Linked DNA regions of Pigmentiphaga aceris. The protein of the gene in region 1 interacts with the protein of each later gene in a pairwise test. Links are inferred from orthologs where the notes say so. Each region holds a gene or a part of one and is shown on either strand. Other genes may lie near its edges.

Region 1 (5,117 bases):
GAACGCAGCGAACTCGAACCGGTGGTGATGGGTTTCAAGTCCTATATGGATACCGAAGCCGACATCGATACCGCGATCGAGATGCTGGGCGATCCGGACATGAAGGACATGGCCGAAGATGAGTTGAAGGCGGGCCGTGCCCGGCTTGAACAACTCGCGCTCGACCTGCAACTGCTGTTGCTGCCCAAAGACCCCGACGACGGTCGCAGCCTGTTCATCGAAGTCCGTGCCGGTACCGGCGGCGATGAAAGCGCGCTGTTCGCAGGCGACTTGCTGCGCATGTACACCCGTTATGCCGAGCGCCAGCGCTGGCAGGTGGAAATCATGTCGGCCAGTGAGTCGGAGCTGGGTGGCTATAAAGAAGTGATTCTGCGCGTGGCGGGCGACGGTGCGTATGGCACGCTGAAGTTCGAATCGGGTGGTCACCGGGTACAGCGTGTGCCGGAAACGGAGGCGCAAGGCCGCATCCATACGTCGGCCTGCACGGTGGCCGTGATGCCAGAAGCCGACGAACTGGCCGAGGTGAACATCAACCCGGCCGATCTGCGCGTCGACACTTTCCGCGCCAGCGGCGCGGGCGGGCAGCACGTGAACAAGACGGATTCGGCCGTGCGCATGACCCATTTGCCGACCGGCATTGTGGTCGAGTGCCAGGACGACCGTTCGCAGCACCGCAATCGCGACAAGGCCTTGAAGGTCCTGGCCGCGCGCATCAAGGACCGTGAGGTGCGCGAGCGTCAGGCCAAGGAAGCGGCTCAGCGCAAGAGCCTGGTGGGTTCGGGTGACCGCTCGGAACGCATCCGCACCTACAACTTCCCGCAGGGCCGCGTGACGGATCATCGCATCAACCTGACGCTGTACAAGCTGCAGCAGGTGATGGACGGCGACATGACGGAACTGCTGACGGCGCTGGGTGCCGAGCACCAGGCAGAGTTGCTGGCAGCGCTGAGCGACGACTGAGCGCATGCACGAACGCTCTCCCCGCGCGCTGTCCAAGGATTGTGGCTTGCCCAGGCTGGAAGTGTCCATGCTGTGGCAACACCTGCTGGGCGTGTCACGCACCTGGCTGGTGGCGCATGACGATAAAGCCGTGTCCGAGCAGGCCGCCGCCGACTTCGCAGCCTTGGCCGCACGCCGTCGCAACGGCGAGCCGATGGCTTATCTATTAGGCGAACGCGAATTCATGGGCCACCGCTTTGCGGTCGGGCCTGGCGTGCTGATTCCCCGCCCCGATACCGAAGTGCTGGTGGAAACCGGCCTGGCCTGCATCGCAGATCAGGCCAACCCCACTGTCATCGACCTGGGCACCGGCAGCGGAGCCATCGCGATTTCGATTGCCCTGGCTCGACCAGACGCCCATGTCACCGCCACCGACTACAGCGACGCGGCCTTGAAAATCGCGCGCGACAACGCACATAGCTTGCAGGCGCGCGTCGAATTTGTACAAGGCGACTGGTACCAAGCCGTGCCGGCCGACGCCCGTTTCGATCTGATCCTGTCCAACCCGCCCTACATCGCCCAAGGCGACCACCATCTGTCGGAAGGCGATCTGCGCTTCGAGCCCAGCAGCGCACTGACGGACGGGGCCGATGGCTTGCAGGCGCTGGCTATCCTGGCGGCGGGCGCAAAACAGCGCCTGAAGCCCGGTGGCCAGATCTGGCTGGAGCATGGCTGGGACCAGGCAGAAGCGGTGCGTGCGCTGTTGAGCCAAGCCGGCCTGCGCAACCCATCCAGCCGGCGTGATCTTGCCGGAATCGAGCGTATTTCCGGCGCTTCCCTATAATGGCTGTATCCAAGCCTACCTTTGCGAGAGCAGCATGAGCGACGTCCAGGAATTCATCCGCAAGACCGTGACCGACAACCCGGTTGTCCTTTTCATGAAGGGCACCGCGCAGTTCCCGCAGTGCGGCTTTTCCGGTCGCGCCATTCAATTGCTGAAGTCGTGTGGCATCAAGCAATTGGTGACCGTGAACGTGCTGGAAGACGACGAAGTCCGCCAAGGCATCAAGGACTACTCGAACTGGCCGACCGTGCCCCAGCTGTACGTGAAGGGCGAGTTCATCGGCGGCTCCGACATCGTGGGCGAAATGCACGCTTCTGGCGAACTGCAAACGCTGCTGGACGAATCCGGCGCAACGGCCTGATCACCGCCATGCGTTGCGCAACGGGCTGGCCCCTGCTTCGGCCCGTGTGCGCACATGGTGTGGTACGTCTTCAGTACCTGACATGACGACACCCGCGCCCCGCCGGTTGATCGTCGGTGTCACCGGTGCCACCGGTGCCATCTATGCCCAACGCATGCTGCAAGCCCTGCGTGCCGTTGGCGGCATCGAGTCCCACCTGATCGTCTCGCAGGCCGGGCAACTCAATCTTCAGCATGAACTCGACCTGACCCGCGCGGAAATCGATGCGCTGGCTGACGTCGTGCACCCGATTCGTGATGTCGGTGCCAGCATTGCCAGCGGGTCGTTCCCGTCTGCCGGCATGGTGGTGGTGCCGTGTTCGATGAAGACGCTGGCTGCGGTTGCGCACGGCATGGCGGACAACCTGATTTCACGCGCTGCCGACGTGGTGCTGAAAGAGCGTCGCCGCCTGGTGTTGATGGTGCGCGAAACCCCGTTGAACCTGGCGCACCTGCGCAACATGACCTCGGTCACCGAGATGGGCGGCATCATATTCCCGCCCCTGCCCGCCTTCTATCACCGCCCGCAAAGCATCGAAGAGATGGTCGACCACACGGTTGGCCGGGTGCTGTCGCTGTTCGACATCGATGTCGATACACCGCAATGGAAGGGTTTGAAGGCGGAACGGTCGGACTGATCCACAGCCTTTCTAGCTGAATCAGCACCGCCCGGATTGGTGCACGGATAAGCCCCGCTGGTCCGTCTTCAGAAAAGCCCATTACCCATGTTTTGATCGACCGCTGCGCATGCACCAAGCTTGCGCATGGACGGGTTCGTCTGCGTCCTGTTTCAGTGCGCCGTCAGGCGCTGACCGCTTTGGCCTCCCCCCTTCCCTGCCCCCTGCTGGCTGTCGACAGCCGCGCCACACCTTAAACGACGGCAAATTCCGTACCGATGGCATGGTTGTTGCATTGGGGATTGTATTCAAACCTCGCATACTGGCCACCAATCCGGCCAAGTTTGATACGTCGCATTTACCCCCTCGTCGACACGTCCCCGGGAGACCCCATGCAAGCAGGCAGCACTGGTTTGAAACCCCTCATCGCCGCCATCGCGGTAGCCATTGGCACCTTGGCCGCCAGCCCGGCCATGGCACAGGAAAAGGTCTTGCGCATCGGCATGACCGCCGCCGACATTCCCCGCACCCTGGGGCAGCCGGACCAAGGTTTTGAAGGCAACCGCTTCACGGGTATCCCGATCTACGACGCGCTCACGCATTGGGATCTGTCGAAGTCAGACGGCCCCAGCGTGATGATCCCTGGCCTGGCGGAATCCTGGGCAGTCACCCCGACCGACCAGACCAAGTGGATCTTCAAGCTGCGCAAGGGCGTGAAGTTCCATGACGGTTCTGACTTCAATGCCGATGCGGTGGTCTGGAACGTGGGCAAGGTGCTCGACAAGAGCGCCGAACAATTCGATGCCAGCCAGGTGGGGGTGACCGCCTCGCGCATGCCCACGCTGGTGTCGGCCCGCAAGATCGACGACTACACGGTCGAGCTGACCACGTCCGAGCCTGATTCCTTCCTGCCGATCAACCTGACCAACTTGTTCATGGCGTCGCCGACCAAGTGGAAGGCCATGCTGGATGCCGTGCCTGCGGGTGGCGAAAAAGCAGAACGTGCACAGAAAGCCTGGACCGCGTTTGCCGCACAGGCCTCGGGCACCGGCCCGTTCAAGGTCGACAAATTCGTGGCGCGTGAACGACTTGAACTGGTGAAGAACGCCGGTTACTGGGACCCGAAGCGCACGCCGAAGATCGACCGTGTGGTGTTGCTGCCGCTGCCTGAAGCCAACTCGCGTACCGCCGCACTGGTGTCCGGTCAGGTGGACTGGATCGAAGCCCCCGCACCCGATGCGCTCGACACCATCAAGCAACGCGGCTTCAAGATCTACGCCAACGAACAACCGCACGTCTGGCCCTGGCAACTGTCGTTTGTCGAAGGTTCGCCGTGGCTGGACAAGCGTGTGCGCCACGCGGCCAATCTGTGCGTGAACCGCACGGAAATGAAGCAGCTGCTGGGCGGCATGATGGCCGAACCCAAGGGCACGGTCGGCCCCGGCCACCCGTGGTGGGGCAACCCGAAGTTCGACATCAAGTACGACCCCGAAGCCGCCCGCAAGATGATGACCGAAGCCGGTTTCTCGGCCGCCAAGCCGGTCAAGGTGAAGATCCAGACCTCGTCGTCGGGCTCGGGCCAGATGCAGCCGCTGCCGATGAACGAATACGTGCAGCAGAACCTGAAGGACTGCTACTTCGACGTGCAGTTCGACGTGGTCGAGTGGAACACGCTGTTCACCAACTGGCGTCGTGGCGCAAAAGACCCGACGGCCAATGGTGCCAACGCCACCAACGTCAGCTTCGCCGCCATGGACCCGTTCTTTGCGATGGTGCGTTTCACCAGCACCAAGACCTTCCCGCCGGTCTCGAACAACTGGGGCTACTTCGGTAACGCCGAGGTGGACGAGCTGATCCGCGTGGCACGCACCAGCTTCGAGGACAAGGCACGCGACGAGGCACTGGCCAAGCTGCATGCCCGCATCGTCGAGGAAGCACCCTTCGTCTGGATTGCGCACGACGTCGGCCCGCGTGCGATCTCGCCCAAGGTCAAGGGTGTGGTTCAGCCCAAGAGCTGGTTCATCGACATCGCACCGATGTCGATCGAGTAAGCAAGTTGGTCGGGTCAAGCGGGTCTTCAATGACTCGCTGACCGCAGCGCCCACGCGCTGCACTGCCCGAGCCTGCCATCCGATGCGGACAGGCAGGCCGGGTACCCAGACATCACGCCCCGGCCGAGTATGCCGGGGCGATTACGGCGTGCACCCATGATACGAACCCTCGTCCATCGCGTCGGCTACGCCATCCCGATCATGTTCGGCGTGGCCTTGCTCTGTTTCATGCTCGTGCACCTTGCACCGGGCGATCCGCTGGTGTCG
Region 2 (5,218 bases), 2.5 Mb from region 1 along the record:
GCGGGCCTGTCTGAGGTCTTCTATTCACGTCAGCCGCCCGCGCCGCTGTCCGACCCCTGGCTGGTCCACGCAAACGAGGACGCAGGCCGTCTGATTGGCCTGGACCGCGATGCCATGCACAGTCAGGCCTTCCTGGATGTGTTTTCCGGCCGTGCGCCATTGCCCGGTGGCGACCCGCTGGCCGCTGTCTACAGCGGGCACCAGTTCGGTGTGTGGGCGGGTCAGTTGGGCGATGGCCGGGCGCTGTTGCTGGGCGAAGCTGTCGGTCCTGAAGAGGCCTACGAATTGCAGCTGAAAGGCTCTGGCCGCACTCCCTATTCGCGTGGCGCAGACGGCCGCGCCGTGCTGCGCTCGTCGATCCGTGAATATCTGGCCTCGGAAGCCATGCATGCGCTTGGCATTCCCACTACGCGCGCGCTGGCCATCGTGGCCTCGGACGATCGCATCCGCCGCGAAACCATGGAAACGGCTGCCATCGTCACCCGCATGGCCCCCAGTTTTGTCCGCTTCGGTTCGTTCGAGCACTGGGCCAGCCGCAAGCAGCCGGAACGCGTGCGTGAACTGGCCGATTTTGTCATCGCCAACTACTACCCCGAATGCCTGACCCCGCCCGACGGCGAGGCCGAGGTGCCCAACGGCGTCTACCTGCGCTGGTTGGGCGCAGTCGTGCGCCGCACGGCAGAAATGGTCGCGGATTGGCAGTTGGTGGGCTTTTGCCACGGCGTGATGAACACCGACAACATGTCCATCCTGGGCTTGACCATCGACTATGGCCCGTACGGCTTCATGGACGGCTTCAACGCCCACCACATCTGCAACCATTCCGACAGTTCGGGGCGTTACGCCTGGGATGCCCAGCCGTCAATCGCCCATTGGAACCTGTATGCGCTGGGCAGTGCGTTGATGTCCTTGCTCGACAACGAGGAAGCAGCACTGCGCAGCCAGCTGGACCAGTTCGAAGAGATTTTCCTGCGCCGCTTGTATCAGCAAGCTGCGCTGAAGCTTGGCCTGCTTGAATGGCGTGCCGAAGACTCGGCCTTGCTGAACAGCCTGTGGAGCTTGATGCACAATGCGCGTGCCGACTTCACGCAAAGCTTCCGTCGTCTGGCCAAGGTCCGAATCGACGACAATGCGGTGGACGCAGACGGTGAAACCTTCCGCGATCTGTTCATTGACCGCGACGCAGCCGACGCCTGGCTGGAGACCTACCGTGCGCGTCTGCGCCTGGAAGCTCGTCCCGATGCCGAACGCGCTGCTGCCATGAACCGGGTCAATCCGATCTACGTGCTGCGCAACCACCTTGCCGAATTGGCGATACGTGGCGCGCAACAACGTGACACGGGGCCTTTGGAAGCCTTGCTGAACGCGCTGCGCGACCCTTACACAGAGCGACCCGGCCTGGAACAATATGCGTCGCTGCCGCCAGACTGGGCCAGCGATATCTCTGTCAGTTGCTCGTCTTGAACGACGTGGCTCGCCACGTACTACCGTAAGGAGTCATCGATGTCGGAACCCCGCAAGGTCATCAAGTCGGAAGAAGAATGGCGCGACCTGTTGTCGCCCATGCAATTTGCAGTCGCCCGCCAGAAAGGCACGGAACGCGCATTCACCGGTGAGTTCTGGAATCATCACACCCCCGGTGTCTATTACTGCGTGGCCTGCAATACCCCGCTGTTTGCATCGGACACCAAGTTCGATTCGGGCTGCGGCTGGCCCAGCTATTTCGAGGCGCTCGACCCGAAGAATGTCCGCGAGGAAGTCGACCGCAGCCACGGCATGGTGCGCACCGAGGTGATCTGCAACGTCTGCGATGCCCACCTGGGCCATGTGTTCGAAGACGGTCCGCCCCCGACAGGCCTGCGTTATTGCATCAATTCGGTATCGTTGCGCTTCGAGCCCAAATAGGCGTCAAGTAATCACCAGGATCGACTAACACTCAGGCCGGAACCAAGCTCGGGCCTGAAAAGTCATAGATCCCTGCCACGTTCACACACCACGTAGTCATTCCGCTCAAAATCATCCTGCTCAAGCAATGAAACTTTTATTCGACCTTTTCCCGCTCGTCCTCTTTTTCATCGCCTACAAGTTTGCCGATATCTATACGGCGACTGCCGTGGCGATGGTAGCGGGAGTGCTGCAGATCGTATGGCTGTTTGTCCGCAAGAAGCCGATCGAGCCAATGCACTGGGTCAACCTGGCCATCATCGTGGTCTTCGGTGGCGCTACCTTGTGGCTGCATGACGAAACCTTCATCAAGTGGAAGCCCACCGTGCTGTATTGGGGCTTTGCGCTGGTGTTGAGCATTGCGCAACTGGCCATGGGCAAGAATCCCATTCGCGGCATGCTGGGCAAGCAGATTCGCCTGCCCGACGCGGCATGGGGTCGCCTGAACCTGGCCTGGGCAGGGTTCTTTGCTTTCGTCGGTACGCTGAACCTGTACGTGGCCTACAACTGGCCCACGGAAACCTGGGTCACGTTCAAGGTCTTCGGCATTTTCGGCTTGCTGATCGTGTTTGTGATCGCGCAGTCGGTCTATCTGGGCCGCCACATGCAGCCTGAGGCAGCCAACGACGACGTGGCCATGCCCGGCCGCACCGATCAGGATGCGCCGCGATGAGCACCAACCGAACCACGATTATCGAAGAGCGGCTTGCTGCGCTTTTACCGACCAGCCTGCGCATCGATGACGAGTCCCACCTGCACGCCGGACACGCGGGTGCCGCGGGCGGTGCCGGACATTATCGCGTACACATCGTAGCGGCTTGTTTCAAGGGCTTGCGCCTGATTGCACGGCATCGGCTGGTGTATGATCAGGTGCAAGATTTGATGCCGCACGAGGTGCATGCGCTGTCCATCCATGCCCTGGCGCCAGACGAAGTGGCGGCGGTAACGCCAGCGTAAACATGGTCATCGATGCGGCCTCGCGCTGGTAAGCGTTCAAACGCTTCCCGGGCATTCCCATCTCAGTTTTCCATTTAGATTTCACCCCGATCTCTTCCGTCAAGGATTGACCCAAATGAAGCGTGTTTTGATGTTGGCGGCGGCACTCGCCGTGGCCGGCCCGGTGTTCGCCCAGAATGCGGCCGTTGTAAATGGCAAGGCGATCCCGTCGACTCGCGTCGATCAATTCGTCAAGCTGCTGACCAAGCAAGGTCAACCCGACAGCCCGCAGCTGCGCGAACAGGTTCGTGAAGAACTGATCAATCGTGAAGTGCTGATGCAAGAAGTCGAGAAGCGCGGCATTGCCAAGAAGCCCGATGTTCAGGTCGAACTCGAACTGAGCCGTCAAAGCGTGCTGATCCGCCAACTGCTGGCTGACTACGCAGAAAAGAACCCGATTTCCGACGCCGCCATCCAGGCCGAATACGACAACGCCAAGAAGGTTCAAGGCGAGAAAGAATACCGCGCTCGTCACATCCTGGTCGAAGACGAAGCCAAGGCGCGCGAAATCATTGCTCAGCTGAAGGCTGGCGGCAAGTTCGAAGAACTGGCCAAGCAATCGAAGGACACGGGTTCCGCAGCCAACGGCGGCGAACTTGACTGGGCTCCCCCCGGCACCTACGTCGGCCCCTTCGCTGACGCGCTGGGCAAGCTGCAAAAAGGCCAACTGACCGACGCACCGGTTCAGACCCAATTCGGCTACCACGTCATCCAGCTGGAAGACGTGCGCGACGTGCAGTTCCCGCCGCTTGCCGAAGTCAAGCCGCAAGTCGAAGAATCGCTGCGCGCTGCCAAGCTCCGTTCGTTCCAACAGGAACTGCGTGAGAAGGCCAAGGTGCAGTAAGACAATCAGGCACTGCCAAGGTAATCATGCCCCAAGCAGTCGTTTGATGAACAAGGCCCGCTTTCAGCGGGCTTTGTTTTTTGGGCAGCGCAAACATCAAAACCCACGCACAACGGCACATGCAGGCCTGACAAGCCCCCCTTCTCCGCTGAATCGATGATCAGGGCGTAATCGCCAGGTCACATAGCATCTCTAGCATGCGCGAGCTCTACCACGCACAGCCAGGGTTTCCCCCTGGCGGAGATAATCTATGTCCCGGTCCTACATTCGCGGTGGCACGCTTGCCGTCACTTCCGTTGTCGTTGCACTGTCCCTCGCCGCTTGCGGTGGTGGAGATGACGACAGCACGCCCGTCGTCGTCACCCCCGTTGCACCGGTTCCCGCTGCGCCGGCTGCACCCGCTGGCGTCGGCTTCGAAGATACTGCGCCCGTCGCGAACGTCACGACCGTTCCGCCCTTCGTTGACAATGTGGCCAGCAACCAGCGCGGCGACGCCCGCTTTGCCACGATGGACACCAACGCCGGCGTGCGTGTGCTGTCCAGCTTCCTGGATGTGTGGAAGCCCTCGTCGCTGATCGTGGACGCGGGCGTGACCGCCCCGGCCAACGGCAACTTCCCCGCTGTCACCCCGTCCACCTGGACCGGCATTCCCGGCGACGCCACCGACGGCACCAAACTGAATGCGACGGTGCTGGACGCCAACATCCAGTACGTCATCAACACCACCCGCACGCGCACCCCGGAACAGGCCCTCATCGCCTACCTGGACGACCGCCGTGGCAAGGCCTATAGCGTGACCGACGCACTGGGCCCGCTGACCAACGCCTGGCGCACTGCCGCGCAGCAAACCACCACCATCAACGACGTTCCGGCCGACGCCACCACCGTGCTGTACAACGACGGCGGCAACAACATCGGTGTGGGCGGCACGGCCAACCCCACCTTCGGCACTGTGATCGACCTGCTGGGCACCATGGGTGCCAACGCCTCGACCGAGCCGGCCAAGCGCTTCTACAAATACGCACGCCCCTTCCGCTGGAGCACCGACGTGGTCGTGCTCCCGGCCTTGCTGCCCGCACGCAGCAGCACCCCGGCCACCGACGGCGGCTTCCCCAGCGGTCACACCGCAGAAGCTGGCCGCAACACGCTGGGCATGGCCTACATCGTGCCGGAACGCTTCCAGGAACTGGCGCTGCGCGGTGTCGAAATGGGCCAAAGCCGCATTCTGGCCGGCATGCACTCGCCGTTTGACGTGATCGGTGGACGCATCCAGTCCATCGCCGCCGTTGCCGCCAATCTGAACGCCGCCACCCCCGCTACCCGCAAGGCTGCCTACGACCAGGCGCACACGGTGCTGATGGCCGCGACCAACACCACCACCCTGGCTGACTTCTACGCCGCTGCACACGCCTCGACCAGCACCACGGACCGCTT

The links. Proteins that work in one complex are often made in the same cells at the same time.
Region 2: the proteins of grxD (region 1) and FXN63_RS13970 interact in binary tests that used the Escherichia coli proteins (3 or more experiments, as listed by UniProt). The link is inferred for Pigmentiphaga aceris from one-to-one orthologs.

The regions. Positions count from the first base shown.
Region 1 is NZ_CP043046.1:727,128-732,244, reverse strand. What follows is about bases 680-3,480. They hold grxD (Grx4 family monothiol glutaredoxin), read left to right. Parts: upstream 680-1,817; coding sequence 1,818-2,144; downstream 2,145-3,480. Other genes in these bases: FXN63_RS03090 (ABC transporter substrate-binding protein), read left to right, coding at 3,192-3,480; FXN63_RS03095 (UbiX family flavin prenyltransferase), read left to right, coding at 2,227-2,820; prmC (peptide chain release factor N(5)-glutamine methyltransferase), read left to right, coding at 965-1,783; prfA (peptide chain release factor 1), read left to right, coding at 680-960. Outside these bases: more of prfA, read left to right, coding at 1-679; more of FXN63_RS03090, read left to right, coding at 3,481-4,850; FXN63_RS03085 (ABC transporter permease), read left to right, coding at 5,007-5,117. UniProt on the Escherichia coli protein: Monothiol glutaredoxin involved in the biogenesis of iron-sulfur clusters.
Region 2 is NZ_CP043046.1:3,211,521-3,216,738, forward strand. The notes cover bases 1,356-4,257. They hold FXN63_RS13970 (BolA family protein), read left to right. Parts: upstream 1,356-2,613; coding sequence 2,614-2,901; downstream 2,902-4,257. Other genes in these bases: FXN63_RS13955 (protein adenylyltransferase SelO), read left to right, coding at 1,356-1,464; msrB (peptide-methionine (R)-S-oxide reductase MsrB), read left to right, coding at 1,504-1,905; FXN63_RS13965 (septation protein A), read left to right, coding at 2,033-2,617; FXN63_RS13975 (peptidylprolyl isomerase), read left to right, coding at 3,017-3,784; FXN63_RS13980 (phosphatase PAP2 family protein), read left to right, coding at 4,035-4,257. Outside these bases: more of FXN63_RS13955, read left to right, coding at 1-1,355; more of FXN63_RS13980, read left to right, coding at 4,258-5,218. UniProt on the Escherichia coli protein: Transcriptional regulator that plays an important role in general stress response. Has many effects on cell morphology, cell growth and cell division. Acts by regulating the transcription of many genes, including dacA (PBP-5), dacC (PBP-6), ampC and mreB.